DNA from 2 places in the Halomonas sp. A3H3 genome. Region 2 is predicted to be linked to the other one. Evidence: predicted binding sites of a transcription regulator. Region 2 holds the regulator's gene; the other holds the start of a gene.
What was found. The regulator FNR, encoded in region 2, switches genes on or off when oxygen is low (the NO sensors DNR and NnrR bind a similar motif). The targets are predictions, from matches to a motif close to TTGATNTANATCAA.
Positions count from the first base shown of each region.

Region 1: HALA3H3_RS11380 (1,4-dihydroxy-2-naphthoate polyprenyltransferase) is a predicted target of FNR. The motif match lies at 7,063-7,076, and genes of this name have one in related genera.

Region 1 covers NZ_HG423343.1:2,550,152-2,565,278, reverse strand. Annotated here, with positions in the region: gene frdA (fumarate reductase (quinol) flavoprotein subunit) at 1-882, opposite strand, end outside; gene HALA3H3_RS11405 (anion permease) at 1,148-2,617, shown strand; gene menH (2-succinyl-6-hydroxy-2,4-cyclohexadiene-1-carboxylate synthase) at 2,624-3,376, opposite strand; gene menD (2-succinyl-5-enolpyruvyl-6-hydroxy-3-cyclohexene-1-carboxylic-acid synthase) at 3,366-5,141, opposite strand; gene HALA3H3_RS11390 (isochorismate synthase) at 5,147-6,472, opposite strand; gene HALA3H3_RS11385 (DoxX family protein) at 6,501-7,004, opposite strand; gene HALA3H3_RS11380 (1,4-dihydroxy-2-naphthoate polyprenyltransferase) at 7,147-8,073, shown strand; gene HALA3H3_RS11375 (hypothetical protein) at 8,282-9,892, shown strand; gene HALA3H3_RS11370 (hypothetical protein) at 10,060-11,667, shown strand; gene HALA3H3_RS11365 (antibiotic biosynthesis monooxygenase family protein) at 11,736-12,038, opposite strand; gene HALA3H3_RS11355 (AzlC family ABC transporter permease) at 12,551-13,273, shown strand; gene HALA3H3_RS11350 (hypothetical protein) at 13,283-13,579, shown strand; gene HALA3H3_RS11345 (helix-turn-helix domain-containing protein) at 13,713-14,513, shown strand; gene HALA3H3_RS11340 (DUF4399 domain-containing protein) at 14,677-15,090, opposite strand.
Region 2 covers NZ_HG423343.1:3,155,197-3,170,323, reverse strand. Annotated here, with positions in the region: tRNA gene HALA3H3_RS14040 (tRNA-Asp) at 1-56, opposite strand, end outside; tRNA gene HALA3H3_RS14035 (tRNA-Val) at 134-209, opposite strand; gene HALA3H3_RS14030 (alpha/beta fold hydrolase) at 302-1,048, opposite strand; gene ccoN (cytochrome-c oxidase, cbb3-type subunit I) at 1,213-2,637, shown strand; gene ccoO (cytochrome-c oxidase, cbb3-type subunit II) at 2,657-3,265, shown strand; gene HALA3H3_RS14015 (CcoQ/FixQ family Cbb3-type cytochrome c oxidase assembly chaperone) at 3,269-3,493, shown strand; gene ccoP (cytochrome-c oxidase, cbb3-type subunit III) at 3,490-4,419, shown strand; gene ccoG (cytochrome c oxidase accessory protein CcoG) at 4,641-6,077, shown strand; gene HALA3H3_RS14000 (FixH family protein) at 6,084-6,617, shown strand; gene HALA3H3_RS13995 (heavy metal translocating P-type ATPase) at 6,614-9,106, shown strand; gene ccoS (cbb3-type cytochrome oxidase assembly protein CcoS) at 9,103-9,348, shown strand; gene HALA3H3_RS13985 (sulfite exporter TauE/SafE family protein) at 9,345-10,037, shown strand; gene hemN (oxygen-independent coproporphyrinogen III oxidase) at 10,116-11,549, shown strand; gene fnr (fumarate/nitrate reduction transcriptional regulator Fnr) at 11,634-12,380, shown strand; partial or broken gene ttcA (tRNA 2-thiocytidine(32) synthetase TtcA) at 12,373-13,080, opposite strand; gene ttcA (tRNA 2-thiocytidine(32) synthetase TtcA) at 13,281-14,147, opposite strand; gene istB (IS21-like element helper ATPase IstB) at 14,487-15,127, opposite strand, start outside.

The DNA of each region.
Region 1 (15,127 bases), 610 kb from region 2:
TTTGTCCCGTGGCCCCAGCTCCATATATTTGTTTTCCGGCTTGCCAAGCGGAGTTTCTGGGCCCAGGCCGTAATCCTGCAGATAGCGGTAGCCCTCTTTATTGAGCAGAATGCCGCCTTCGCCCCGGCACGCTTCGGTAATCAAAATGCCAGAACCGGGCAGGCCGGTGGGGTGGTACTGGACAAACTCCATATCCCGCAACGCCACACCGTGACGATAGGCCATCGCCATGCCGTCGCCGGTGACAATTCCCGCGTTGGTATTGAAGCGGAACAAGCGCCCTGCGCCGCCGGTAGCGAGAATCACCGCTTTAGCGCGCAGCAGGGTCAGTTCACCGGTAGCGATCTGCAGGGCTATAACGCCAATAACCGCACCTTCGTGTACCGCCAGATCGAGCACAAAGAACTCATCAAAACGCTCAATCTCTGGGTACTTCAGCGAGGTCTGAAACAGGGTGTGGAGCATATGAAAGCCGGTTTTGTCGGCCGCAAACCAGGTGCGTGCGGTTTTCATGCCCCCGAAGCGGCGCACCTGCACTTGGCCATCGCCTTTCCGGCTCCAGGGGCAGCCCCAGCGCTCCATCTGCACCAGCTCTTGATAAGCGTGATGGACAAAGTAGTCGACGACGCCCTGCTCAACCAGCCAGTCACCGCCTGACACCGTGTCGTCGAAATGCGCTTGGTGGGAATCTTCGGCACTGGTGACGGCGGCAGCGCCACCTTCAGCCGCCACGGTATGGGAACGCATGGGGTAAACCTTGGACAGCAGCGCTATGCGCTGGGGAGTGCCCTGCTCTTTGGCCTGCTCGGCAGCCCCGATAGCAGCGCGTAAGCCTGCACCACCCCCACCAACAATGACGATATCAAAATCTCGCTGTTGCATGAAAAGCCCCTTCATTAGCCAAGTCAAAGGTGGTACTGGCGGCAATCTGCGCTGCCGTCTTGTCTATTCGAACTTACCATACAAGGGGAAGGCCCTGTTCATTAGTCCAAAGGACTATTGATGTACATCAAGAAAGGGAGGAATCGAGCTAGCATCACTTTTACCCTAGTGCTGCACCGCCTACTCTTCAAATCACTCACTGCCGGGCAGACCACTGCCCACCAAGCAAAAAGAGCACACTACCAACACTGAAGAGAGGTGCCGCATGACGACCGATGCTCAACCCTCACCGCGATGGAAACTGTTAGCGCCGCTAGCAGTTGCTATCATCGTCGCGCTGATACCCACTCCCCTGGGGCTTGCGCCTCATGCGTGGTACTTTTTCGCCATTTTCCTCGGCTGTGTGGTTGGCCTTATTCTTGAACCATTGCCGGGCGCAGTGGTGGGCCTGGTCGGCGTTACCCTGGTGGCACTACTTTCCCGGTGGGTGCTGTTCTCTCCGGAGCAACTGGCGACTGACGGATTCAGTGCTGCTAACCAGGCATTCTCATGGGCGGTGTCGGGCTTTACCAATTCCACCGTATGGCTGATTTTCGGCGCCTTTATGTTTGCCTTGGGGTATGAAAAAACCGGACTCGGCAGGCGAATATCGCTTTGGCTGGTCAAGTCAATGGGAAAACGTACGCTGACTCTTGGCTACGCGGTGATGATTGCCGATGGCATTCTGGCGCCGTTTACGCCCTCGAACACCGCACGTAGCGCAGGCACGATCTACCCCGTGATTCGCAACCTGCCGCCGCTTTACGATTCGCACCCCAATGACCCCAGCATGAAGCGCATGGGCAGCTTTTTGATGTGGACCGCGCTGGCTTCCACCTGTGTGACCAGTTCGCTATTTTTGACCGCTCTGGCGCCCAACCTATTGGCGATCGCGCTAACCGAGAGCGCGACAGGTATTCATATCAACTGGGGGCAGTGGTTTATGGCAGTAGCACCTGCCGGCATTCTGCTGCTTCTGCTGGTGCCGCTGCTGAGCTACTGGCTATGCGCGCCCGAAGTGAAAGCGGGGAATGAAATCTCCGACTGGGCGGGGCAGGAGTTAACTAAGCTGGGAGCACTGACCCGCCATGAAATAATGCTGGTCATTATGGTGGTCACCGCCCTGCTGCTATGGATTTTTGCGGGCGATATTATCTCTGGGTCGCTGGTAGGCTTGGTGGTGATCTGCGGCATGCTGTTAACCGGCATTGTGACCTGGAGCGATATTCTCGATAACCGAGCAGCCTGGAATACCTTTGTATGGTTTGCCACTCTGGTGGCACTAGCGGGCGGGCTCAGCCAAGTAGGGTTCGTTAACTGGTTTGGCAATGTGGTTGGCGGGCAAATAAGCCACTTCAACCCCCTAATGGCCATGGTGGCGCTGGTGGTCATTTTCTATCTACTGCACTACTTCTTTGCCAGTGTTACTGCCCACGTTACCGCCTTGCTACCGGTGATTCTGGCAGCGGCATCAGGCATTGCCGGTCTGGATATGCAGATGTTTGTTCTGCTACTGCTACCCACACTTGGCTTTATGGGCATTCTGACCCCCTACGGCACAGGGCCAAGCCCGGTTTACTACGGCAGCGGCTACCTGCCCAGCGCGCTCTTTTGGCGCCTAGGGGCGATCTTCGGGCTGCTATTTCTGGTAATTTGGCTGGTGGTCGGCCTGCCCTGGTTAATGGTGATCAGCTGATAAACATTAGCCTAGCGTGCGATACCAGGCATTGAGCTGCTGAGCAATCATCTCAGGTTGCTCAGCATGAAGATTGTGGCCCCCTTCCAGCGTGATATGGCGCAGGCGCGGGGCCATTGTTGCCAGATGAGACGCCAGAGTGTGGAACTTGATGTCCCGCTGCCCCGAAAAGTACCCCACCGGTAGCGAGGTGCTTTCCAGCCACTGCCAAAGCGTAGGCTGTTGACCCAAGGAAGTTGATTGCAGCATGCTGGCAATAGCTGGCCCATGATTCGCTAGCCGACGTTGAATCTGCCGACCGCGCTGAACCTCGGTTAAGTCGGCGAACACCGGCTGCTGGTACCAGTCGGCAAGTACGTTTTCCAATGGTTCCTGCTCGAAGCGTGTTGCCCAGTGCTCATCGTGCGCAATTCGGGCAGAGCGCTCACTGGCGGGCAGCCCTGGGTGGGCACTCTCCAGCCAGAGTGCTTCCAGCCCCGGTGGCTGACGGCTGGCATGGTACAGCGCCAAGCGCCCGCCCAGGGAGTAACCCAGTAGGCAGTAATGGCGAACACCGTGAGTTATCAGCGTATCGACAAGCCAGTGGTGAAAGACCTCAAAAGAGCCTACCTGCACGTGGTGATTCTGGCCGTGGCCGGGTAAATCCAGCGCGAGGCAGCGAATGTCTTCCAAGCCAGCGATTACCTCACTCCAGTCCTCAGCATCGCCCAACAGACCGTGGAGCATTACCAGAGTCGGCGCCTGAGGTTTACTGCTCACGCGGCTCCCCTCGAATCGCTGCGCCAAGATGCTTGAGATCATCAGCTACCTGCTGATGGGGTACGTTAATCTCAATCAACGTAACGCCCGCCTGCAGGGCCTGAGTGTAGGCCGCCATAAAGGCATCCAGTGACTCTGGCGCGAAGTAGCCAAGTCCAAACATCTTCGCCGCATGCTCGAAGTGCAAGCCGTGGGGCTGGCGATAATAGCGCTCCAGCAGTTCGTCTTCTTTAGACACCGGCAGCATATGGAAAATACTGCCACCATCGTTATTGAGGATAACCACCACCAGAGGCTGCGTGGCCTGCTTTAACAGCGCCAAGCTGTTGAGATCATGCAGTGCGCTGGTATCCCCCAGCACAATAGTAGTCGGCTCTGAGCATGTGCAACTGAGGCCGTAAGCCGTTGCAATAAGACCATCAATACCGGAGGCGCCGCGATTGGCCAATACCCGCAGCGGCGTTTGGCGATGCTTCCCCAGCATATTCATTAGCCGCGCGGGCAGGCTATTGCCTATAAACAACTGCCCTTCAGCCACCTGCGCTAAAAGGTGACAAACTCCCACCTCTGAGAATGCTGTACAGCGCTCTTCCACAAGCTGACTAGTGCGTCGTTGGAGGCTGGCCAGCTGATGGCAGGGAGGTTGTTCAGGTATCGTTGGCAAAGCGGCTATAAAGTCGGCGGGCGAGCATATCAAACGGCGCTTAACACAGTAGTCGGGATCCAACCGCTGGGGCAGCGGATCAACCAACCAGGCATCCTGCCACGGTTGTTGGGCAATAAATTGCGTTAGCCGTTTCGAAATTAACCGACCACCAAACTGCAGCAGTACCTCGGCTTTGGCGAGTTCAGCGCAGAAACGCTCATCATGCAGCGCTAGATCAAAGTGAATCAGATTGTGAGGGTCAAAATGAATTTGGCTCTGTATGTCGGCCAGTAGCGGCCAACCCAACTGCTTGGATAGCTCAACAATCTGCTGCGCCTGCTGGGAGGCATCAGCACTGTCTTCAACTCTGTCGTCAACCCTGCCAACCACAATCAGGCCACGCTGCTGGGCAAACGTTTCCCACTCGTTGTTGAGCGCTGGAACCGCAGTGCTGGATGACCAATCACTCCACGGTTTTGAAGTCGTCAGCCAGTCCCTCAGCAGAGCGAGATAGTCACTGGCATCCACCAGGCAGTTGCCGGGGTAAAGCGGTTCGCGATAACGGCAATTAATGTGAATCGGCCCGGGCATACGGCGTTGCTGATCAACAGCTTGATCAACAGTACTGAGTAGAAACGCTGCTTTTATCTCAGCATCCGGCGGCGGCAGGTCGTGGTGAACAATGGTGTGGCGGGAGAAAATATCCCGTTGGTCAATCGCCTGATTGCTGCCGTTATCCAGCAGTTCAATGGGGCGGTCGGCAGAGAGCACAATAAGCGGGACGCCGAGCAATTTGGCTTCCACCACCGCCGGGTAAAGGTTGGCCACGGCGGTGCCTGAGGTAGTGATAATAACGACCGGGTGCTGACTGCCCCGGGCAATGCCCAGCGCCATAAACCCCAGTCCACGCTCGTCAAAATGGCAGTGGCAGCGCAGCCCGGCATGCTCGCTGGCGGACATAGTCAAAGGCGATGAACGGGAGCCTGGCGCCAGGACTACATCGCGCACGCCTAAGCGGTAGAGTTCCTCCAGCATTAGTGCCGCCCATACATGATTAAAGGTGGAGTACTCTTCCATAAAACCACTCTTCACAAAACCGTCCGATGTCAGTGCTGTCATCTACGTTATCCCATCCCAAGCAGCGACATAATGTCAGCAATTTTCGTATCCAGTTCGTGCCACTCCTCGTCTGGCTGTGAGCCTGCCACAATGCCTGCACCGGCATAAAGGCGAATTGTTTCTGGGCCGATATGGGCGCAGCGAATGGCCACCGCCAGATCGCTGCTGGTGTGACTGATTCGACCGAAAACGCCCGCATACCAACCGCGTCGATGGCGCTCATGTTGGCGAATAAATGCCAGTGCCGACTTGCGGGGAACACCGCCTACCGCTGGGGTAGGCGGCAGCACTGCCAGCAACTGCTGATCGGTGACGTCTCGGTGCAACTCGGCGTGAATCAGACGACGGATATGCTGCACCGAGCGCAGCTTAATAATATGCGCCTCGCCCATGTCCACTTGAGAAGAGAGCGACTCAAGCTGGGTCAAAAGCTGCTGATATACACACTGGTTTTCCAGGCTGTTTTTCTTATCGGCAAGCAGTTCATCGGCAAGCGCTTGATCTTGCTGGGCATCCCGCCCACGGCGCGTGGTACCCGCCAGCGCCTCGGTCATTAAATGCCTACCTTTACGCTTGTAGAGCCGTTCCGGCGGGCAGCCGATAAAGGCTTCATGGGGAGTAAATTGGATGCCAAAGTGAAAACAGTCAACGGCACCGGCCTGCCAGCGTGCCAGCAGCGCCCAGGGGTTGGGCGTTTCAGATGTCGTCAGGCAGGTCTCCCGGGAGAGCACCACCTTGGGGGTGTGACCCAGTTGATCAGGATGAGTGACCTGCGCCACCGACGCCGCCCACTCTTTCTGCGCAGGGCGGTCTTCACGCTGATAAACATTCGGCAGCCAACAAGGCAGCAGTTGCTCCTCCTCCAGGGCAGCCAAACAGGCACGAGCCTGGGCTATCTCGACCTCTGGGCAGCAATCATCAAAGCGCAGATTGAGTGATAGCGTCGCCCCCGCTTGCTGGCGCCTAAGCTCTATACGCGGCAGCAAAAAGTGGCAGCCCGGAAAATGCTCCCACCCAGACATACCGGGGTCGAAGGCCATGCCCCCGAAGTAATCCGGCTGCTCGCCACCACTATCGGCCAGTGTGGCAAGGTCAGCCTGCAGCGCGGCTAGCGAATCAAACGCCCTAACAACCCCCAGCGCCGCATACTCCACGGTGCCCACATCGCGGGATTGCCAATAGAGGCGGGGATAAACGCTCTGCACGTTTAACCACCCCATCAGGTTACCGACCTGACAGGGCGTATTTAGGCGCATAAACCCTTTTTTATCCGTATGACGAAGCGCATCAAGCTGATGTTTGAGTGCTTCAATAGGGTGTGTAACGTGCATAATTCGCCTGTTAGCCCCGCGTTTTCAATTAACTACCAGCGGCAGCTGGGTACTTCAAGCCTAGCTTTTTTTTCATATAGGGCAGCACCCACCGATCGCCACCAAACCGCCCCGCATTGGCACCCGCCACCAGCAACAAGAAAGTCAGCGCAATCATCCATGGATTAGTGGACACCGTGCCTGCCATCAAAAACGACATGTTCATCACGATGGCGAAAAACGCAGCAAACGAGGTCAGCACACCAACGATCAAACCCAGGCCAACTAACACTTCTCCCAGCGGTATAATGAAATTAATGACATCCGCATTGGGCAACGCAAAATTCTCTAGAAAGGCGACATAATTAGGGTAAACCGCGCTTCCCTCGCGCATCACAGGGTTGGCGACAGCATTGCTTAGGAAGCCCTCGGCGCTAAAGCCACCGGTCATTTTACCGATGCCTAAGGTTAGCCAGGTGATGCCTAAATAGAGCCGTAGCAGTAACCAAACTACCGCCATATATTTGTTATGTCTAAATAAGTCGCCAATCATCGCGTAAACTCCTGCTGTAGGGTAACCAGCAGTGTGGGGGAAGACAGCGCCGCTAGTTTTGATGTAGGTCTACTTTTTAGCACTTAATCATACAGTGCCGAATGTTTATTGAATGAAAACGGTCAACAGGAATATCAACGGAATGAGACAAAATAGTAAGCGCCGCCACTACCAAGCCTGGATGTTAGCCGCTCGCCCCCGAACGCTACCGCTAGCGTGTGCTTCCATTCTGTTGGGTACTGGGCTAGCCGCAAGTGTGGATGCCCTGAATATGGCAGTGCTTGTACTTGCCCTACTGACCGCTATTACGCTCCAAGTGCTGTCTAATTTAGCCAACGATTACGGTGATGCTGCATCGGGCGCCGATGACGAACAGCGTATAGGGCCTGCAAGAGCAGTCTCTTCTGGTTTGCTTAGCGCGGAAAAAATGCGCACGGGAATGATCATTGCGGCAACGGTTGCCGCGTTACTGGGGCTGTTACTGCTGGTCGCCGCGTTTGGAAATCAGTGGGGGCAAATTCTCATCTTCATTTTATTAGGTGCTGCTGCCCTGCTGGCAGCGGTGACCTATACCGTTGGACTAGGTGGCACCCCTTATGGCTACCGAGGGTTTGGGGACATTGCGGTCTTTGTATTTTTTGGGCTACTCGGCGTCTTGGGCACCTACTATCTGCATGTACAGCAGCTAAACTGGCTACCATTTCTACCTGCCGCCGCCTGCGGCCTGCTGGCCACCGCCGTGCTCAATGTAAATAACGTGCGCGATATCGAAAGCGATGCACGCAATGGCAAAATCACCCTGGCGGTGCGGCTAGGCCGCGCTAAGGCGATTAACTACCACTGGGCGCTGCTGGGGTTGGCGCTGCTACTTACCCTAATCTACTTGGTTGCGCTGCCGGTGCCGTGGGTGGGATGGAGCTGCCTGCTAGTGGCCAAACCACTGACTGACGCAGCCAGAACGTTAAGCCATGCCCGTGATGGCGAGATTCTAACCGGCATGCTGAAGAAAACGGCCATTTCAACGCTGCTTTATAGCGTACTGCTCTCTATTGGCTTGGCGTTGTTTTAAGTTTTTACCAACCCTTGTCAGCGCTAAACAAACACCCAGTTCAAAACAGATCTGCTCTTTGGCGATGATGAGGCCTGATGCTGGGAAAACTCCGGCTTACTTAGGTAAACTAAGCGAAATTAAATATGCCATCCATGGGAGTGTATGCCTCTGTTGCCACTCTTCGGCACTATTTTTGACAACACGCCTTTCGTATCAAGGATGATGAATGATGACCACAGCTATTTCTGAGCCCTTCTCTTTCACAGAATTTCGGCAGGATCTGTCAACGACAAACAAGCGCAAGCTGCTGCGTTGGGCCAGTTGCGAGCTCTATGTAGCCTTTCTACGCTATACATCAGGCTATAAAGAGCCAGCAGTGATGCATGTAGGCTCTCAGCGTCGCTTCATCATGTCTACCAGCATTAATGCCTTACAAACTTTGATGGCCAGCGCAGAATTTGAAGAAGGCCACGAAATAACTGTTGAGCAAATGTCGCTTGCCGAGCTGGCCCGCAATGCGCACCTCTACCACTTGAACTTACACCTCATCGACAAGGAAGAAAGTCTGCATATTGGATTATCCGTAATGCAGCTATTGGGTATGACGGCTATCCTGGAAGATGCCGAGGGCAACGAAGTCATCTACGAAGCCGCCCCATTCTCTTTCGAGTCTGTTAATGACACTGGAGCCTTACCCTACGGTGCTGTTCAGTATTGGCACGACATTGAACTCGAGTACACCTCCGACCGCGATCTCAGCAAGATAAAATCAATATACGTATTTGACGATGAGCTGGATTGGAACAACCCCCTCTTTCCGCAACTACCCGATGACGCAAAGGCAGTGAGTACGCTCCTGCCCAGTGCTCAGGCCTTTTTCGAGCGTATGAAAGTGCAGCCGATACCGATCTGGGTCGACGAGTCTGCAACGCCAACCGATACAGAGTCTTGCTATCAGAACAGCCTGCTGGGCGCGGACAACCTCAGCACCTTCAGCCCACTGCGTGCCATGGTCGATCAAGATATCGTACCGGCTGCTGCCGACATTACCCTGACGATCACAACATCTGCCAGGCATGATGATGACCCCGCAGACAGCCCCGAATGCTGGGAAATAAGGGTTAGTTTTACCATGCCCACAGGGGCGAATGCAGTCTTCATCCCGGACTGGATTGAAGCTTCTCTATGCAAAGCCAATACAGAACTACCCAGCACAACCGGTTCCCACCGCGCCAGCGAATTACTTCGCGAGCGTATCGTCAATCAACTTGCCTGGAGCTTCTTTCAACGCAGCCGCGACTTCACACAAAGCCTTTTTGACACAGATCTCAAGGGGCTGCTACCTGATTTCATTAGCAACAGCTATGATTCCTTTCAGCCGGACTACTCGGACAAACGATTCCCCTGCTTGGCACGCTTTCAGTGCGGCGAATACGGTGTGCCGATGCTTTTATTAGGGCAGGATCAAGGAAACTATATATGCATGCCATTGACGTTCGAGGAGATCCCAGAGGCGGATGTCTCCACGCTGGTGCCTCGTCGTAGCGAGCTGATCTGTATAGAGTCAAAGTGCATGCAGCTTTCAGCATTTTTCGACAAACTAGCGATCCCCACATCGCTTATCGACTTTCCTGATCATTGGTATAAAGGCATACGGATTAGCAATAAAGATATCAAAGACAAATTCTATTCCGAAATGAGTTTCAGAAAACTACCCGAAAGAAAGCTGCCCGAAAACGTGAACCAGCAATTCTCCGATAACAGTTCCCCACTCATGTGGCTACTGGGATGCTGTGCCGTCGTCGCACTTTTCGTGATATTGGATATGGTTTTATAACCCCATACTGCTTAAGCCTGGCGCTTACTCGATAAGTTCACGGGTAAGCACCAGCGTGATCCTGGTCGCTTATAGCACCAACTCGTACCCTTCTTTTTTCATTACCATATTAACAGCCTAGTGTTTTATTGGGCTTTAGACGGCCATCTAACTCAAGGATGATAACCATGACAACGAATACTTCTACACGCTTCTCTCTCCCTGTATTTCAGAAAGATCTGACATCGTCGGATCAGCGCAAACTACTTCATTGGGCCGACTGCGAACTCTATGCGGCCTTTGCTCGCAACGCGGCAGGTCATGACGAACCGGTCGTGATGCAGGTAGACTCAAAACCTCGTTACGTCGCATCCACAAGCGCGGATACCCTGCTCAAATTGCTGGCTGGTGCACAGATTGAAGAAGACAGCGAAGCAGTGGTCAAGGCCAAGCCGCTGACACTGGCTGAACTGGCCCGTAATGCGTACTTGTATCGTGTGGGTCTACACCTAACCGATGGCGAAACAGGCCAGTATCTTGAGGGTAGGTCTACGTTAGCGTTGGGCATGACGGCGATTGTGGAACCCCAAGAGGGAAAAGAAGTTGTCTACCAGGCACAAGTTTTTTCTTTCGAGCAGATGAGCGAGGCAGGCGCATTACCGTATGGTGCGGTTCAGTATTGGGTCGATAGCAGCTTGTCGCATTCGTCCGGTCAAGACTCGAGCAAGCTAGCACCTATCTACGTATTCGATGATCAGTTGGATTGGCGTAACCCTCTTTTCCCCGAGCTACCCGATGGCGCGAAACCACTGAACACGCTATCGCCAAGCGAGCAGGCCTTTTTCGAACGCATGAGGCGGCCGTTACTGCTAAGTTGGGACGAAGCGTCAATAGAACCCATCGTGCCAGAGTCGCCTTATCGCAATAGCCTGATTGAAGAGAATCCACTCTCCCACTTCAACAAGCTACGCGCCTTGATCAATCACGATATTGTCCCCTCTGCGAACGACATTAGCTTGAATGTAACGGCAATCGCGCCATTGAAAGGGGAGCCAGCCGATACTCCTGAGCGCTGGGAGTTAATGGTCAGCTTCACTATGCCTACGGGCATGAAGGCGCTCTTTGAGCCGGATCCAGATTGGATTCCGGCGTCACTTTTCAAAGCTAATGCGGCACTCCCCGACACCACAGGAATTCACATCGCCAGCGAAGCGCTGCGAGAGCGTATCGTCAACCACCTTGCCTGGTCATTCTTCCAGAAGGGCCGAAGCTTTGATATGGCGCGATTCAGCGAAAGTCTCGACGGGCTGTTACCCGGCGAAATGGCCAATAGCGACGAGTTTTTTCAGCCTGACTATAGCGACGGACGCTTTCCCTGCCTAGCGCGCTTTCAATGCGGTCAATACCGGATTCCAATGCTTTTACTGGGGCAGAGGAAAGGCAACTACATATGTAAGCCATTGAAGTATATGAGCATCCCAGAAGTGGAGGTGCCAGCTTCAATTCCCCAGCGCAATGAACTGATCAATACAAAGTCACAAAGCATGTCGTTTTTGAATTATGGCGACAAGTTAGCGCTCCCTACATCGCTTATCGATTTTCCCGAACATTGGTACGACGGTAGCCGCGTCAGCAATCAATACCTCACGTCCGAATTCACTTCTAACATGCGCGTTAACATCCTGCTAAACGAGCTTGAGCAAACGAATAAAGCCACCGCCAGCAGCTTCACTAAATGGGTCATCGCAAGCTGTGCGGTGGTGATTATTGGGGTGATAGTTGTAATGAACCTATAAACCCATATCGCTTGGATAACACGTGCATCACTTGCTTGTTGTCCAGCGCTGACATTATTACCTATGGCTTAAAGCACCACCTCATAACCTTCAAACTTAGGCGGGCCAAGATAAATACCTTCGGGTGATTTGGCATTGGCATGGGCCTTCCGGAACGCATCTGACTTAGTCCAGGCGCGGAAGGCTTCTTCCGACTCCCACACGCTGTGGGAGATAAACACGGTGTGATCTTCCTGGCTTTCCCCCTGCAGCATCTTGAACTGCTTGAAGCCCGGCACTTCATCCAGGTGAGAGTCGCGGTTGCGCCACACCTCTAAAAAGTCCTCTTCGCGGCCTGGGGCAATCCGAAAGCGGTTCATCGCGATATACATCGTTACTCTCCTACGGGTTTGTTCCTGCAGAGTTGATCTGCTGGGTTGATTACGCAAACGCTACCTTGATGGTAACGTCATGGCATAGTGGCGAATAGACTTAGCGGCGAATAGCTCTCAACCGTCAGGTATCAGTATTATTAATGGCTAAGGCACCTATCCAGGTCGTTTGGTTCAAACGCGAGTACGCATTCATGATCACGCGCCGCTTGCTAACGCAGCCACGGCGGGCCCCATGTTGCCCGTATTCACCATTGAACCCGACCAAAGAAGCCAGCCAAGTGATTGTGGATAAACTCGCCAGCCAGCGATGCCCAAGCCAACGCACGAAAACAAAATATTGAAGAACCATAACGGCTAGACCCACTCCGCTCTCAACAAACCTGCACGATCTTACAATACGCTTATCAACTTTTCCCATACGCTTCCAGCGTAGCAGCTAGCTTCACTGTTCTGCTGTAAGTCCATTAGCCATAACAAAAAAATTCACATCTTGGGAAAGGCGATTGGCAATGATGAGTAAGTATTTAAACACCAAAAAAGCTCTCTCTGCTTCAAACACAGTAGAGTATCGGGTTCTACTTCCGTTACTATTGACGGCCATCTTTGCAATAGCACCTGTAAGCATGCTATTCGGCTTTACTGCTTACAAAGCAGACTGGAGCATTGTCGAAATTTTTCTTGTAAGCCTACTCGGTTTTTCTGGGAGCGGGCAGTTTACCGCTCTACCTCTCTCTGATTCTGGTGCCAGTTTTTTAACTATTGCCTTCGTTACCACCATGATCAATAGCCGGTATTTTGCAATTTCGCTTTCATGCTCAAACAAATTACCAACAAATAAACTACTTCAGTTTTTTTCGTCCCATGCACTCGGCGACGAAGCGTACGCTATTGAGCAGGGACATAACCAAAGAGCCATGCTGATAATTCGCTTCACCATTTTCGTCTCCTGGATACTCTTTGGGGTAGCAGGCGGCATTATAGCTAGGCTGTTTCCCAACCTTTTACCTGATGACATAAATGCCAGTATACCTGCGAGCTTGGTGCTTCTTTTTCTTGCCATCTCGTATCTTCAAAACCGACCTTATAAAAGTGGTTTGATAACCATTCCAAAGTCAACGTTAGGCTTTTTAATAAGTGGGATTTTCTATTACACCCTTGGTGGCATCTACTTTTGGGTCCCCTCCATCATTCTATTATCCGCTATCTTCTATCTACTGAAGAGAAAATATTGAGGAACAAATATGGCAGATAATTTTTTGGTGATTTTGGCTCTTCTACTTACAAGTGTCATGGTAAGAGTTCTGCCCTCTTTGTTCACGATTAACTTCGGTGCAAAGTCCCAGCATCTGATTGAGGAAGTATTGCCTACTTCTATTTTTATTTGCTTCATCACTTATATCGTGATACCAGAGATAGCTAACGGGCTTAACCTATCTATTTTTTCTTTTATTGCAGTAGGCATATTGGCAGTTATATTAAAAAGTGGACTGATCCTAACGACAGTCGTCGCCACCACTCTATATTACGTATTGAGCTGAATAGCCCGCAATACGAGAGCGCTTCAAGGACAGCCTATATAAACTGTCAAAACTGGCTAACTAGCTTTACTTATTTATATATTCCGCTGCATGATAACCCTGCATTCAGATAGAAGCCGATACCTTACCACCTATGCTAAATTCTTTTTTTAATACACAGATAGAAAAATTTGAAGCCTTTTTTTCTGGCGTTGCCTTCGAGCCGCACCGGCACGATACGTATGCTGTAGGCAGGACACTGTCAGGGGTTCATTGCTTCAATTACCGAGGTGAAAAAAGAACTAGCTTACCTGGCAATACCATTGTGATTCATCCTGATGAACTCCACGACGGTGAGGCTGGTACGAATGACGGCTTCCACTACCGCATCATGTATATTGAACCCTGTGCTCTTCAAGCGGTGCTTGGTGGCCGCACCTTACCCTACATAAAGGGTGGCGTTAGCACAGACCCTCGGCTATATGCAGCCACAGAATTCCTCATGTATGATTTAGAAGCTACTCATAAACAGCTAGAAGAAGACGATATTATCTTTGAGCTGGCCAATATTCTATCTACTGTTGCCGGTCACAAAAAAGGTAGGGTGGCATACGACTATGGCGCCGCAGAAAAAGCTAGGGAATATATCCACTATTCGTTGGATTCTCAGATCACACTGGATGATTTAGCGTTAGTAAGTGGCCGTGAAAAGTGGAGTTTATCAAGAGATTTCAGGGCATTATACGGAACAAGCCCATACCGTTACTTGACCATGCGGCGTCTTTCGTTCGTAAAACACTATTTGACCCAAGGTTATTCGTTGTCGTACGCCTCGGTTTCAGCTGGTTTCAATGACCAGAGCCATATGACAAACCACTTCAAGAAAGCCTTCGGTCTTACTCCCACTCAGTGGTTATCTAGGTTTAAACCAGACTGCAGGGGCAGTGGCTCCTAATCACACTGCAACGCCAAAATATTCACGTTCCCCCTAAAGCCAAAAAACCCGCCAATCGCCAGCAGCTTTCGCAGTTTGACGATGGCAGGCAAGATCCACAACATCAACAGGCCCACCCTCGGGTGCACAAGGATGGGCCTGAGCGGGGTTAACTCACTAGCGGTTATTCAACCACGTCGACGGTGATGGTGCTTGCCCAGTCAGCGCCATAAGAGCGGTGCTCACCATCGGCGAACTGCAGAGTCAGCGTGTGCTCGCCTGGGGGCAGGGTGAGCTCGTAGCTGGTCTGGCCACCACCAAAATGGATATGGGTATCGTCGGCAGGGACAACCTCGCCTTTGGCAATCGACCCGCCATCAACGATCAGATGATGGTGTCCTGTGCTCTCCTCCATGGTACCAGCAGGCTCGACTTGCATGCCTGAAACGCCCATTTCCACCTGTATCGGGTTTGACACTTCAGCGCCGTCTTCTGGAGTCACAAAACTAACGCCCTCTTTAGCAATGGCGGGCATTGCCAGCAGTGCCAGCGATAGAGCTACCAACCAGCGACCGGCTGCGTGCTTCACTGTGTTCATTTCGGATCTCCTCAGGGTTAACAATCAGCCGTTCATA
Region 2 (15,127 bases):
AACTCGCGACCTCCGGCGTGACAGGCCGGCATTCTAACCGACTGAACTACCGGTCCACGTTAAAGCACTTTTAAAACAACCATCGAAGCTAACATTTATAAGCGGTTCAGAGGCGCTTCCAAAGGGTAGACGATGGTGGGTGGTACTGGGTTCGAACCAGTGACCCCCAGCTTGTAAGGCTGGTGCTCTCCCAACTGAGCTAACCACCCGCTGGTCACGTGGCGCTGCATTCTACAGAAGGCTTACCGAATGTCAACATGCCGCGTTTAAAAATCGTATTCTAAACCAGCGCGTTACTCTCTTACGTAAGGCCTGTGCCATGAGCGCGGACGAAGGATGCCGCAACTTGGGTAGCCTCGTCAATCAAAACCGTTTGGGTCAGGCCAGAAAATCGCCGCGGCTTAAAGTCATGGTCGCCATCCGTCAGCCAAGCAAGCTGCGCGTTTGGCGGCAGTGTATAGCCGGCTACCTCGTCTCGAGTACCGAAAGGATCACGCTCACCCTGTAAAATCAGCATGGGGCAGGCAATCTTGGGCCAGTGATCCAAACGAAGCTTGTCAGGCGCTTTAGTAGGATGAAATGGGTAACCTGCTATCACTACACCCGGCGCAGTGCCCTTGCATGGCTGTTCACTGGCAAATAGGGTCGCCACTCGGCCGCCCATCGATTTGCCTCCAATCCATAGCGGTTCGTCAAATAGGTCAGCAAGTAGCGCATACCATTGGGCAAACTGATCAAGGGTCTGGGCGATAGGCGGCGGCGGTCGACGTTTGCCGGTTTCCTGCATCTGCTGCATATAGGGGAAATCAATACATAAAACCTGAACACCCTGAGCCGCCAGCGAGGTGACAAATTGACGCATGAAGGGTGACTGCTGACCAGCCCCTGCGCCATGGGCAAACAGCAACCGACCTAGCTTGGCGTGACCATGAACAGTTAACGGCCCCATGCCCTGCACCAGAAAGGCGCCATTTGGCTGGCGCTTAAGCGCCTCTTTTAACCCCTTGGGAGGCACCTCGATATACCCAGACAAAACGTAATGTGACACCTATCGCTCCTGATAATTCAGTCTTTAACCAATTGGTGTGTTCAGGTTAAGCCCTGGCTGCGCTAGAATCTTGGTCGGATCTTGACCTGCATCATCAAGCGGGTGGTCGCACCCGTGCAAAATGCCACGGGTTACCCCCTAACCGCGTTCGATGGGAACATGACATGAGCACAGCATTTGAACACCCGACCTACAACTACAAGGTGGTTCGGCAGTTCGCGATTATGACCGTTGTGTGGGGCATTGTGGGAATGACAGTGGGTGTCATCCTCGCCTCGCAACTGGTTTGGCCGCAACTGAACCTTGGCCTACCTTGGACTAGCTTTGGGCGCCTGCGTCCGTTACACACTAACGCCGTAATTTTCGCCTTTGGCGGTTCGGCGCTCTTTGCCACGTCGTACTACGTTGTCCAGCGTACCTGTCAGACACGGCTTTTCTCTGACAAGTTAGCGGCCTTTACCTTTTGGGGCTGGCAAGCGGTCATTATCTCAGCGGTAGTGTCCCTGCCCATGGGCTACACCACGACCAAGGAGTACGCTGAGCTTGAGTGGCCGATCAATATTTTGATCGCGGTCGTATGGATCAGCTACGCCATTGTGTTCCTAATGACGATCAAAAAACGCACCACGTCGCACATTTATGTAGCGAACTGGTTCTTCGCGGCGTTTATTTTGACCGTTGCGGTGCTGCATATCGTCAACAACGCGGCCATCCCAGTGACCCCCATGTACTCCACCTCGATCTATGCCGGAGCAGTGGACGCGATGGTGCAGTGGTGGTATGGACACAACGCGGTAGGCTTCTTCCTAACTGCAGGCTTCCTGGGCATGATGTACTACTTCGTGCCGAAGCAGGCTGAGCGTCCGATCTACTCCTACCGTCTTTCAATCGTCCACTTCTGGGCATTGATCATGATCTACATGTGGGCAGGCCCTCACCACCTGCACTACACAGCGCTGCCGAACTGGGCACAGTCGCTGGGTATGGTTATGTCGATCATCCTGCTGGCTCCCTCCTGGGGTGGCATGATCAACGGCATGATGACCCTGTCAGGAGCTTGGCATAAGCTGCGCACGGACCCCACGCTACGCTTCTTGGTGGTTGCTCTGTCGTTCTACGGCATGTCTACCTTTGAAGGCCCTATGATGGCGATTAAGACCGTCAACGCGCTTTCGCACTACACTGACTGGACCATTGGTCACGTTCACTCTGGTGCGCTCGGTTGGGTAGCGATGATCACCATCGGCTCGATGTATCACCTGATTCCGCGCGTCTTTGGTCGCACTGAAATGTACTCGATCAACCTGATCGCCGTGCACTTCTGGCTGGCCACGATCGGAACCGTGCTATACATCGCCTCCATGTGGGTTAACGGTATTCTGCAAGGCTTGATGTGGCGTGCGATCAACCCTGACGGCACCTTGATGTACACCTTTGTTGAAGCCGTTGAAGCCAGCGCACCGGGCTACTTTGTTCGCTTAATCGGCGGCCTCTTCTGGGTCACCGGCATGCTGATCATGGCGTTCAACGTTTACATGACCGTTAAGCGTCGTGAGGCCATCAGCCATTCAGCGCCACAAGCTGCTTAAACCGGGGAAGTTGAGACCAATGAAACACGAGATTGTCGAAAAGAACGTTGGCCTGCTTGCCGTGTTGATCCTTGTCGTGATCAGTTTCGGCGGCTTGGCGGAGGTGGTTCCACTGTTTTTCCAGAAGCAGACCACCGAGCCGGTTGAAGGCCTGGAGCCGCTGTCAGCCCTGGAGCTGGAAGGCCGTGACATCTATCGCCGCGAAGGTTGCGTGGGCTGTCACTCGCAAATGGTGCGCCCGTTCCGTGCGGAAACCGAGCGCTATGGTCACTACAATGTGGCGGGCGAGCAGGTGTATGAGCACAACTTCCTATGGGGCTCCAAGCGCACCGGGCCAGACCTAGCGCGTGTTGGCGGCCGCTATAGCGACGACTGGCACCGTGCTCACCTCTACAACCCCCGGGATGTAGTCCCTGAATCGGTAATGCCGGCTTACCCCTGGCTGTTTGAAAACACCCTCGATGGTGATGCCACTCCCCAAAAGATGCGTACGCTGCGTCAACTGGGCGTGCCCTATACCGACGAAGATATCGCCAACGCTACTGACGACGTACGCGGCACCCAGGAAATCACCGCCCTGGTCGCGTACTTACAGCAGCTCGGAACCGTGCTCGAGGGCACTCGCTAAGTTATGGATACGGGAACTTTTCGCGGCCTCATCACGCTGATCTTGATTTTCGCGTTTATCGGCATTGCCCTCTGGGCGTACTCCAAGCGACGCAAGCCAGATTTCGACGAAGCGGCTAATTTGCCCTTTGCAGACGACGATGAGCAACCGACCAGTGACAAGCACGCTTCGCGTGAACGCGACAGCGAAGCGCATTCCCGCGACGACAGGGGAGATAAGAATATATGAGTAATCTATGGGGTGACTCCCTATCCGGCTTCTGGAGCGCCTGGATCATTATCATTACGCTGGGCACGATCGCGCTGAGCGTATGGATACTGCTGGCCAACCGCCGTACCGATAAAACACCTGACGCGGACGGTAACGTTGAAACCACCGGCCACGCCGCCGATGGCATTGAAGAGTATGACAACCCGCTGCCAAAGTGGTGGTTCCAGCTTTTCGTCATAACAGTAATTTTTGCACTGGTCTATTTGGTACTCTATCCCGGCCTGGGCAACTACGCAGGTATCTTTGGTTGGTCGCAAGAGGGTCAATGGGAAGAGGAAGTGGCTCAAGCCGAAGAGCGCTTCACGCCGATTTTTGCCCAGTATCAGGAGGTGCCCATTCCTGAGCTTGCCGAAGATCCGGAGGCGATGCAGGTCGCTGAACGTATCTACCAAAACAACTGCGCAGTGTGTCACGGCTCCAACGCTCAGGGCGGTTATGGCTTTCCCAACCTGACCGACGACGATTGGCTATACGGTGGTGAGCCAGAAAATATTTTGACCACTCTCAATAATGGCCGTAACGGCCTAATGCCCTCCTGGCAGCAACTGGGTCAGGAGAATATTGAGAACCTGACGCAATACGTACTTTCGCTGTCTAATGAAGAACATGACGAGGCGCAGGCTGAACAGGGCGAAAGCACCTTTATGGCGGTGTGTGCTGCCTGCCACGGCCCCAGCGGCACGGGTAACACGGCTCTCGGCGCACCCAACCTGACCGATAACACTTGGCTTTATTTGGCACCCGGCCAGGAAGTCGGTGACTCTATCCGTCAAACGCTGCGTAACGGCCGTAACGGTCATATGCCTGCGCAAGCGGCCTATATTGGTGAAGAGCGTGTTCATCTGGTTGCCGCCTATGTGTATAGCCTGCGCTTAGCGGACTGATTGACCGCTGACAGATAGCAGTTACCGTCAGCAACGCTAGCCAAGCAAGGGTGCGGCCCCAAACCGCACCCTTTCTTTATACCCAACCCGATACAATATTAACGAAACACATAAGACCGCGACTAAGCATCATATTTAACAAAGCACTTCCTTTAATTGAGCATTTCGTCTAGTTGAAGAAAGGTGCCACCTCTCCTGCCTTCTGAGCCGGGAATATCGCCATGGAAAAGATACCAAGCCAAGACGTCACGCCGAATCCGGTGGGACATCACGTTCCCTCTGAAACGGTTACCCAAGAAATGTACGCCAAGCGGCGACACATTTACGTGCGCGAAATTAAAGGCGTTTTCCAAAAGCTACGGCGCAGTGCCAACTGGGCGTTAATGCTGGCATTTTTTCTTTTACCGTGGATTAACATTGGTGGTCGGCCGTTAATTCTATTCGACCTGCCTAACCGTGAATTCCATATTTTTAGCGCCACGTTTTACCCGCAGGAGTTCATCCTGCTGTCATGGCTGCTGATTATCTGCGCCTTTGGGCTATTTTTTATTACCGTTTTTGCGGGTCGGGTCTGGTGTGGCTACACCTGTCCGCAAAGCGTTTGGACATTTCTATTCATTTGGCTTGAACACCGTATCGAGGGCTCGCGCAATCGGCGCATCAAACTCGATAACCAACCGATGACCGCCGACAAAGCTTGGCGCAAGGGGGCTAAACACACGGCCTGGCTGCTCATTGCCCTCGCCACCGGCATTACCTTTGTGGGTTACTTCACGCCGATTCGTGATTTAGTGACAGAGCTCCCCACCCTTGAAGCTCACGGCTGGTCCTACTTCTGGGTTGGTTTTTTCCTGGTATTTACTTACCTCAACGCGGGCTGGCTGCGCGAACAGGTGTGCATCTACATGTGCCCCTATGCGCGTTTCCAATCGGTCATGTTTGACCGCGACACATTGATCGTCTCCTACGATGAATCACGTGGCGAACCCCGTGGTCATCGCAAAAAAAACCTAAGCCATTTAGAAGCCCGCGAGGCAGGCTATGGCGACTGTATCGATTGTGACCTTTGCGTGCAGGTCTGTCCTACCGGCATCGATATCCGCGATGGACTGCAGTACGAGTGTATTACCTGCGCCGCCTGTATCGATGCCTGCGATAGCGTGATGGATAAAATGGGCTACCCGCGGGGCTTGGTGCGCTACACCACCGAAAATGCTCTGGAAGGCAAAAAGAGCCATATCATGCGCCCGCGCCTGCTCGGCTACTTCGCCGCTCTGGTGCTGATGATGGGCGCCTTTGCCTGGGCCATTAACGACCGCATGCCGCTCAATTTTGACGCTGAACGCGAGCGTACCCAGCTCTACCAAATGACCCGCGACGGTCAGATTAGCAATGTATTTAGCCTGACCATTCGCAACCTGGATGATCAAGACCACACCTACCAGCTAAGCGTTGCTGGATTGCCCAGCCTCACTCTAGACAGCAGTGCTATTAGCGTACCCGCGGGGGAGTCGCGCTTCGAAGCCGTCACCGTGACCGCCGATCCCGACGATTTACAGCAACCCAGCCACCCCATTGTATTCACGCTGCAGGCTCAACAGGATGCGGATATTCGTATCGAGCGCGAAACCAGCTTCCTGGGCAATATTAGGAGATAAGCAACTATGTCATCCCTACCCTCTGGCGATAAGGTGACGCCTTGGTATAAGCAGTTTTGGCCGTGGTTTTTAATCGGCATTCTGCTCTCATCCATTATGTTTAGTATTACCTTTGCCGTTATGTCGGTTAAAAGCTTCGATGGCATGGTTGTTCAGGAGGATTATTACAAGCATGGCAAAGCCATCAATATGGTGCTTGCCAAGCAAGACCGTGCCAGAGAGTTAAACCTAAGCGCAGATTTACGCCTTGATCCGCTTACCAGCGATATTGTGATTGATTTAAGCGGCGATGCGCGTCCCGACAAACTCTATTTGGATTTTATCTTCCCTACCGAAGATGATCGTGATCAATCCTTCGTACTTGAGCATGTCCGTGACGGCCGCTATATCACACAAGGCCCTGACAACCTGCGTTACCGCTGGTATCTGCAGATTCAGCCCGCGCTGGAAAATGCCGATTGGCGCCTTACCGGTGAAGCCACATTCCCCGATGAAGACAGCGTCACACTACTGCCGGGAGGACGCAAAGCAAGCGAATGAGCGACGTAACGACTGCCGCGCCCTGCTACCACTGTGGTAACCCGGTGCCCGCTGGGGCGCCCTGGTCGATTACCCTTGATGATCATGCCCATCCGCTCTGCTGCCCTGGCTGCGAAGCGGTGGCCCATGCCATCGTCGATGGGGGCCTTGAAAGCTACTACCGCTACCGCACCGAACTGCCCGAACGCCCTGATGAACATCAGGCTGCCAAAGCCGATACCTGGTCGGTGTTTGACGACCCCGGACTTCAGGCACAGTTTGTTCACCCCGACGGCGATGAGGGCAACGTCAAAGCGACCCTCGCCATCGAAGGCATTACCTGTGCTGCCTGCGCCTGGCTGATCGAGCACCGCCTGAATGCCTTAACGGGAATTGCCACCAGCGCAGTGAACTTAACTCACCACCGCCTGCGGGTGAGCTGGGATCCTCAGCAGCTGAAGCTCTCGCAACTGCTGGCCGAACTGGCCGCGATTGGCTACGAGGCCCAGCCCTACGAGCCAGACCAGGCCCAGGCGCGCCTGCAGCATGAAGAGCGCATGAACGTACGTCGGCTGATTATTGCCGCCGTCGGCATGATGCAGGTGATGATGTTCTCGATCCCGATCTATGTCTCCGGCCCCGGTGAAATCAGCGAAGACTTCTACGCACTGTTCCACTGGCTCTCCTTTGCCCTGGCCACGCCAGTGGTGTTTTTCTCCGCCCAGCCGTTTTTCCGCAACGCCCTGCGCGACCTGCGCACCGGCGTACTGGGCATGGATGTGCCGGTGTCACTGGCAATCGGCGGGGCGTATCTTGCCAGCAGCTATGCGGTGCTGTTTGACGTGGGCGAGGTCTATTTTGACTCGGTGACCATGTTCACCTTCTTTTTGCTGTTTGGCCGCTACGTGGAGAGTCGCGCCAGGCGCCGCAGCGGGCATAGCGGCAATGCGCTGAGCGGCGTGCTGCCGATTTCGGCCACACGGCTGGAAAGTGACGGCAGCGAGCGCATTCTGCCCGCCAGCGAACTCACTCCCGGCGATCGCGTATTGATCAAGCCCGGCCATGGCGTGCCTGCCGATGGCATCATCGAGGAGGGTGAATCGAGCCTGGACGAATCAATGCTGACCGGCGAATACCTACCAGTAACCCGCCGAGTGGGCGACCGCATTACCGGCGGTAGCCAAAACATGGAAAACCCGCTGGTGATAAGGGTTACCCACGCAGGGCGCGATGCCCGTGTAGCGGGTATCGTCGATCTTACCGACCGTGCCTTTGCCAGCCGCCCGCGGCTAGCCCAGATGGCTGCGCGTATGGCGCACCTATTCGTGCTGCGCCTGCTAGTAGTCACAGCCTGCGTGACTATCGCCTGGTGGTTTATCGACCCCTCGAGGATGCTCTGGGTGCTACTTTCGGTGCTGGTGGTGACCTGCCCCTGCGCGCTGGCGCTGGCCACTCCCGCGGCACTGGCAGCTGGCCATGGCCAACTGCGAAAGCGCGGTGTCTTGATCACCCGCGCCGATGCCATGGAGACGCTCTCTAACGTTACCCGGGTGATTTTTGATAAAACCGGCACCCTGACCCGCGGCGAAATGCACCTTACCCAAACCCAGCCCTTTGGTGAATTAACCGCCGAGCATGCACGGGCCATTGCCGCCGCCCTTGAGGCCCACTCGGAACACCCGATCGCCCGCGCCTTTAGGCCGTTCCGGGATGCGACCCTGCAAGCCAAAGATATTCACAGCCACACCGGGCAAGGGCTCGAAGGGAGCCTAAACGGCGCTCGTTGGCGGTTGGGCAAGCCCAGGTTTGCAATAGATAGCGCAATGGATAGCACAATAGATAGCACCGAGGATGACGTCATAGCGGCGCCGGCCAAAGGTCAGTGGCTGCTGCTTAGTGAAAACGGTGCACCCCGCGCCTGGTTTGGCCTGCACGATGGCGTTCGCGACGACGCTGCCGCCACGATCAAAGCCCTCCAGACTCTGGGGTTAAGCGTGGAGCTGCTATCTGGTGACACCGAAGATGCCGTGGAAAGCCTGGCCGATCAGCTCAATATTGCCATCTGGCATGCGGGCACCAGCCCGGAAGGCAAGCTGGCCCGGATGAAAGAGCTTCAAGCCGCAGGCGAAACTGTGGCGATGATTGGTGACGGCATTAACGACGTGCCGGTGTTAGCCGGTGCCGATGTGGCGATTGCCATGAATGGCGCAACGGACCTAGCCCGCACCCGCGCCGACGCAGTGCTGCTCAGCCCACGCCTGATGCGGATTTTTGAGGCCATCGAGATTTCCCGCGCCACCCGGCGTATCATGCGCCAGAACATGATTTGGTCAGTGTGCTACAACTTTTCGGCGCTGCCGCTGGCGGCAATGGGTCTGGTGCCGCCCTGGCTAGCTGCAATTGGAATGTCGCTTAGCTCGCTAGTAGTGGTGGGTAATGCCCTGCGACTGTCGCGCTGGCGACCTCAGCCCGCGCCAACGCTCGACACCTCAACACCGGTGGCCGCATGACGATTCTTTATCTGTTGATCCCGCTTTCCCTGATTTTGCTGGGCCTCGCCGTCTGGGCGTTTTTCTGGGCGGTGAAAAATGATCAGTTCGATGACCTAGAAGGCCCAGCGCACCGCATTCTATTTGATGAGGATGAAAACGATCTTAGCCCTGAGCAGCGCCGCCAGCATCAGCAGGCAAAGCAAAAATCTTCCGAACCATCAGCGGCAGACACACCCGACGACCAAGAGCCTCGGCCATGAATCCAACGGGGCTTGATCTGCCGCCGCTAATGGCGGCGTTTGTGTTTGGCTTGATGGGCGGCGCCCACTGCATTGGTATGTGTGGCGGCATTATGAGCGCGCTCACCTTTGCAGTCCCCCCCAGCATGCGTCATCCGGCGCGCATGGGAGGCCTGCTGCTCAGCTACAACACAGGCCGCATTGTTAGCTATATGAGCGCAGGCGCGCTGGTGGCACTGCTAGGCACGCTGTTTTCCCTTTCTGCTACGGCACGCCTGCTACTCCAGGTATTTGCCGCACTGATGCTGATCTTAATGGCACTGTATATCGCCAACTGGTGGAAAGGGCTGCTCAAAGTGGAGGCCGTTGGCCGGCGACTATGGCGCTTTATCGAACCCGTGGGGCGTCGCTTGATGCCCGTAGTGCATATTCCCCAAGCCTTCGCCCTGGGAGCGCTCTGGGGCTGGCTCCCCTGCGGGTTGGTCTACTCCATGTTGGCCTGGAGCTTAGCGATTGCCGACCCGCTTCAGGGCGCTCTACTCATGGGCGCCTTTGGGCTTGGCACCCTACCTGCGCTGCTTGCCACTGGCCTGGCTGCCCGCCAGCTCAGCCATTTGATACGTCACCCCGCGACCCGCAGCGTGGCAGCGCTGACAATTATCGCTTTTGCACTGTGGCAACTGTGGACGCTTTCGGTACACAACCTCTAATAGCATGACGTGGCTCAACATTTACCTCCTAACCACGGGTTAGGCTAGCGGCATTTCCTAACGTCGGAGCGCCCCTTCATGCCCGTTCATACCCCTGCTGCCTTGCCTCTTGCACCCGCTGCTGCCGCAGCCCCTATGCAGCCGGTGTGGGACGAAGCGTTACTGAGTCGCTACGACACCAACGGCCCACGCTACACCTCCTACCCCACGGCGCTGTCGTTTCACGACCAATTTACCCCTGGCGACCTGACCCAGGCATTGGAGCGTAGCAATGCCAGTAAGCGTCCGCTCTCTCTGTACGTTCATGTGCCCTTCTGCCGCAAGATCTGCTTCTACTGCGCGTGTAATAAAATCGCTACCAAAAACACTGCCCTTGCCGAGCCCTATATAGCCCGGCTTGACCGTGAAATGGTGCTGACCGCACGCCACTTGGATACATCACGACCGGTGGAGCAGTTGCATTGGGGCGGCGGCACGCCGACATTTCTCAGTTTGAACCAGATGGGCGACCTGATTGATCGACTGGATGCACGTTTTGGTCTTTCATCGTCTGCTGATCGCGATTACGCAATTGAAATAGATCCTCGCGAAGCGGATGTGTTTACGCTGCGCCATCTCGAATCCCTCGGCTTTAATCGCATCAGCCTGGGCGTGCAGGATTTAAGCCCGCTGGTGCAGAAAGCGATTAACCGTATTCAGCCTCGGGTACTTACCGAAACGCTGATGGAGGAGGCGCATCGCCTGGGCTTTCGCTCGCTCAATCTCGACCTAATTTATGGCTTGCCATTTCAGACTGAAAAGAGCTTTGCCAACACCCTACGCCAGGTGATCGAGCTCAACCCGGCGCGCCTTTCTGTGTTTAATTACGCGCATATGCCCGAGCGTTTTGCCCCGCAGCGGCGCATTAATGTCGATGACTTGCCAGGCGGAGAAGAGAAGCTAGCGATTCTGCGCACCACCATCGAAATGCTCACCGCAGCTGGCTATGTGCATATCGGTATGGATCACTTTGCCCGCCCTGACGATAGCCTGGCTATTGCCCAGCGCGAAGGCTCGCTGCAGCGCAACTTCCAGGGCTACTCCAGCCATGCTCAGTGCGACTTAATCGGGCTTGGCGTATCGGCGATTTCCCGTATTGATGACGTCTATGCGCAGAATCCTAGCGATCTGGCCCGCTACGAAGCGGCGCTGGATCAGGGGCAGCTTGCCACCGTGCGTGGCATACGCTTAAGTGATGACGACCTGATCCGCCGGGATGTGATTGAGCGGCTGATGTGCAATATGGGCATTGACCTGACCGCCGTTAGCCAGCGCTGGAACATTGATGCCCCACGCTACTTTGCGCCTGCGCTTGAGCGCCTGCAAAGCGCCGAGCAAGATGGCCTGCTGGCACGCAGCGGCGACCAGCTTAACGCAACGCCAATGGGTCGACTGCTGATTCGCCATATAGCAATGGCGTTTGATACCCATCTTTCCGGGCAAACGGGACAACAGTATTCTAAGATTGTTTAATCACCTTATTGCAGGCATGCTAAAGCGACTATAATAAGTAAGGATTTTCTAATTGATAAGCGGGACCCTCTCAAGGAGCAAAGCATGTTGGAACCCATGAGCCGTCGGCGCTCGCTACTCCATGAAGCTCGCTGCCAAACCTGCAGTTTGAGCTCACTGTGCCTGCCACTTGCCCTTGAGCTGGACGACGTGGGGCAGTTTGACGCCATTATTCGTCGTCGCGCGCCGCTGAAAAAAGGCGAACCGCTGTTTCGTCAGGGCGACACCTTTACCAGCGTTTACGCAGTCCGTTCGGGCAGTTTGAAACAGATCACCGCCGAAGGTAACGGCAGCGAGCAGTTGACCAATTTCTACCTGCCCAGTGAATTGGTGGGGTTGGATGGCATTGACGAAGAGCATTACCCCGGTAGCGTTATCGCCCTGGAAACGACCACCGTCTGCGAGATTCCTTTTGACCGCCTGGACTTACTCTCGGAGGAGCTGCCCGAACTGCGTGGCCAGCTTTATCGCAGCATGAGCAAAGAGTTGCGCGATGACCGGCGTATGATGCGGCTACTTTCGCGTAAAACCGCCGATCAGCGGCTGGCAAGTTTTTTGATTACCCTCTCGGATCGTTTTCGTCGCCGGGGCTACTCGCCTTACAGCTTTCGCCTCTCAATGCCCAGGGCTGATATTGGCAACTACCTGGGCTTAGCGGTGGAAACGGTCAGCCGCATACTAAGCCGCTTTCAGCAGCAGAGTGTGGTGGCGGTCTCCGGGCGAGAGGTCAACATTCTCGATATGCCGCGCTTGATTACCCTCGCCGAAGAGGAAGAGCAAACAGTTAGCTGACGTTAAAGGCTTGGATACGCCCCGCCAGTAGCTCTGCTTGCTTGGCCTCAAGGCCTTCAAAATCGAACAGGCTGCGGTCGGCCAACTGGGAAGGGGCAATGTTGGTGACAGCCTTGAACATGCTCTCCAGGCGGCCAGGAAACTTTTTGTCCCACTCGGCGAGCATCTCTTTGACCACCTGACGCTGCATATTAGGCTGGGAGCCGCACAGGTTGCAGGGAATGATTGGGAACTCCATCAGCCGCGAAAACTCAGCGATATCCGCTTCTTTGCAGTAGGCCAACGGCCGAATAACGATATTCTTCCCATCATCGGATAGCAGCTTTGGCGGCATCGCTTTCAGGTTGCCGCCAAAGAACATATTGAGAAACAGTGTTTCGAGAATATCTTCCCGGTGATGGCCCAGGGCTATCTTATTGGCGCCAATCTCTTCGGCAAAGCCATACAACGAGCCGCGCCGCAGCCGTGAACAAAGCGCGCAGGTGGTTTTACCTTCCGGGGTTTTCTCTTTTACCACCGAGTAAGTATCGCGCTCGACAATGTGGTACTCCACGCCCTGCTTATCCAGATACGCAGGCAATACGTGCTCGGGAAAACCCGGCTGTTTTTGATCCAGATTGACCGCTACCAGCGAAAAATTGACCGGCGCATTGCGCTGCAAATTGCGCAAAATCTCCAGCATCGTGTAGCTGTCCTTACCTTATATGCCAAATTTTTTAAAAGAGGAAGAGTGAGTGAGTAAAGCATTACAATACAGTCACTTAATTTTCTTTCTTCTAAAGAAAACAAACACAAGCCATACAAAAAATTCATTTTTTGTAAAAAAAAGCTTTAAGCAAATGCAGTTGATCAAAATATAACCAAAGACAGCCCAGATACACCAATGTATTCTTTACAAAATCATAGGTTGATTGCTTCTATAAAATTGGTCGAAGAAACATCTACACTGCCAGTATGGTTCGAGATGACTTTACTAGACCTGTCGATATCGAGATTGTGGAAATCGAAAAGATTTAAGTCAGCTAGTTGGCTTGGACTTACATTCTGGATACCGTTAAATATGTTTTCAATACAACCCGCTTTTTGTTTTTCCCAGCCTGCCAACATGTTTTTTATATTCTGTCTTTGTAAGTTCTCCTGAGAACCACAAAGATTACATGGAATAATTGGAAATTCTACAATTGATGCCAGCTTAGCAATATCTTTCTCACGACAATAAGAAAGCGGTCTTATTACAATATTTCTGCGATCATCACTTAGCAGCTTAGGAGGCATTGCCTTTAACTTACCGTTAAAAAACATATTCAAAAAAAGAGTTTCTACAATGTCATCCATGTGATGGCCAAGAGCTATTTTTGTAGCCCCAATCTCCTCAGCAAACCCATATAGAGAACCCCTTCTAAGTCTCGAACAAAGTGAACAAGTAGTTTTCCCTTCAGGAGTTTTCTCTTTAACAATTGAATATGTATCCTTATCTATAATATAATAATCAATATTATTCTTTTTGAAGAAGCCAGGAAGAACATGCTCCGGAAAACCGGGTTGTTTTTGGTCGAGATTCACAGCGACCACATCAAAATTAATCGGTGCTACTCTCTTCAAATACAACAGAGTATCAAGCATAACAAATGAATCTTTGCCACCACTTATGGCAGCCATTACTTTGTCACCATCTTCAATCATAGAATAATCACAAACAGCTCTCCCAGCGTTAGCCCTTATTTTTTTATAAAGCTTGTTCAAATCCATCTTTTCTTTAGGCTTCATAAACCACCATTAAAATAAAAGTTATAAATAAATAACAAATCAAAATCTTCATAACCAATATTCTAAATCAGATGGCATAAATTTTCGACAGATGAATTGAGATATTCGATGGGAGATAGAGTGTTTCAAATTCCTGAGCTAGCAGAAGCTTCAGATGCATGAGCATATGACCAACATTCGACATTTTGTCGATTCGCAATCTCGCTAAGTTGAGATTGGGTGCTTTGTTCGCTAGAGCTGACTCGGTGCGTATTCCGGCGAACGTGACCGGTCATTCCGGTGATCGTGACCGATTTGCACACGGCCTTCACGCTGGAGAGAGTTTTGTACGCTGAGCGGTCACGATGGGTCAACCGATTCCGTTTTTTGTGCGTTGGTTTTTCTCAGTGATTCCCCTTTCAGATTGAGTCGGTGAGCGCCGTGCAGGAGCCGATCCATGATGGCGTCTGCCAGCGTGGCGGAGCCGATGTAGTCATGCCAGTGCTCCGTGGGTAACTGGCTGGCGATGAGGGTGGAGCCCCGCCCGTGTCGGTCTTCGATTACTTCCATCAGGTCCTGCCGCTGCTGCGCCGTGATCTTCTGCATGCCCCAGTCATCCAGGATCAGCAGGTTGGTCTTCAGCAACTGGTTCATCAGCCGACCGTAGCTACCATCACCGTGCGCGATGCGCACCTGCTCGAACAGGCGCGGCACTCGCAGGTAGCGCACCGAGAGGCCTTGCCGGCAGGCCTGATTGCCCAGGGCACAGGCCAGCCAGGTCTTGCCGCAACCGGTAGGCCCGGTGATGCACAGGTTCAGGGACTGGCGGATCCAGTCGCTGCTCGCCAGGGCCGCCATACGCGAGCGTTCCAGTCCCCGGGGATGACGGTAATCGATGTCTTCGATGCACGCCGGCACGCGCAGGCGGGCGGCCTTGAGCAGCCGGTCCAGCCGACGGTTTTCCCGGTGCAGCACCTCCCGATCCACTAACAGGGCAAGGC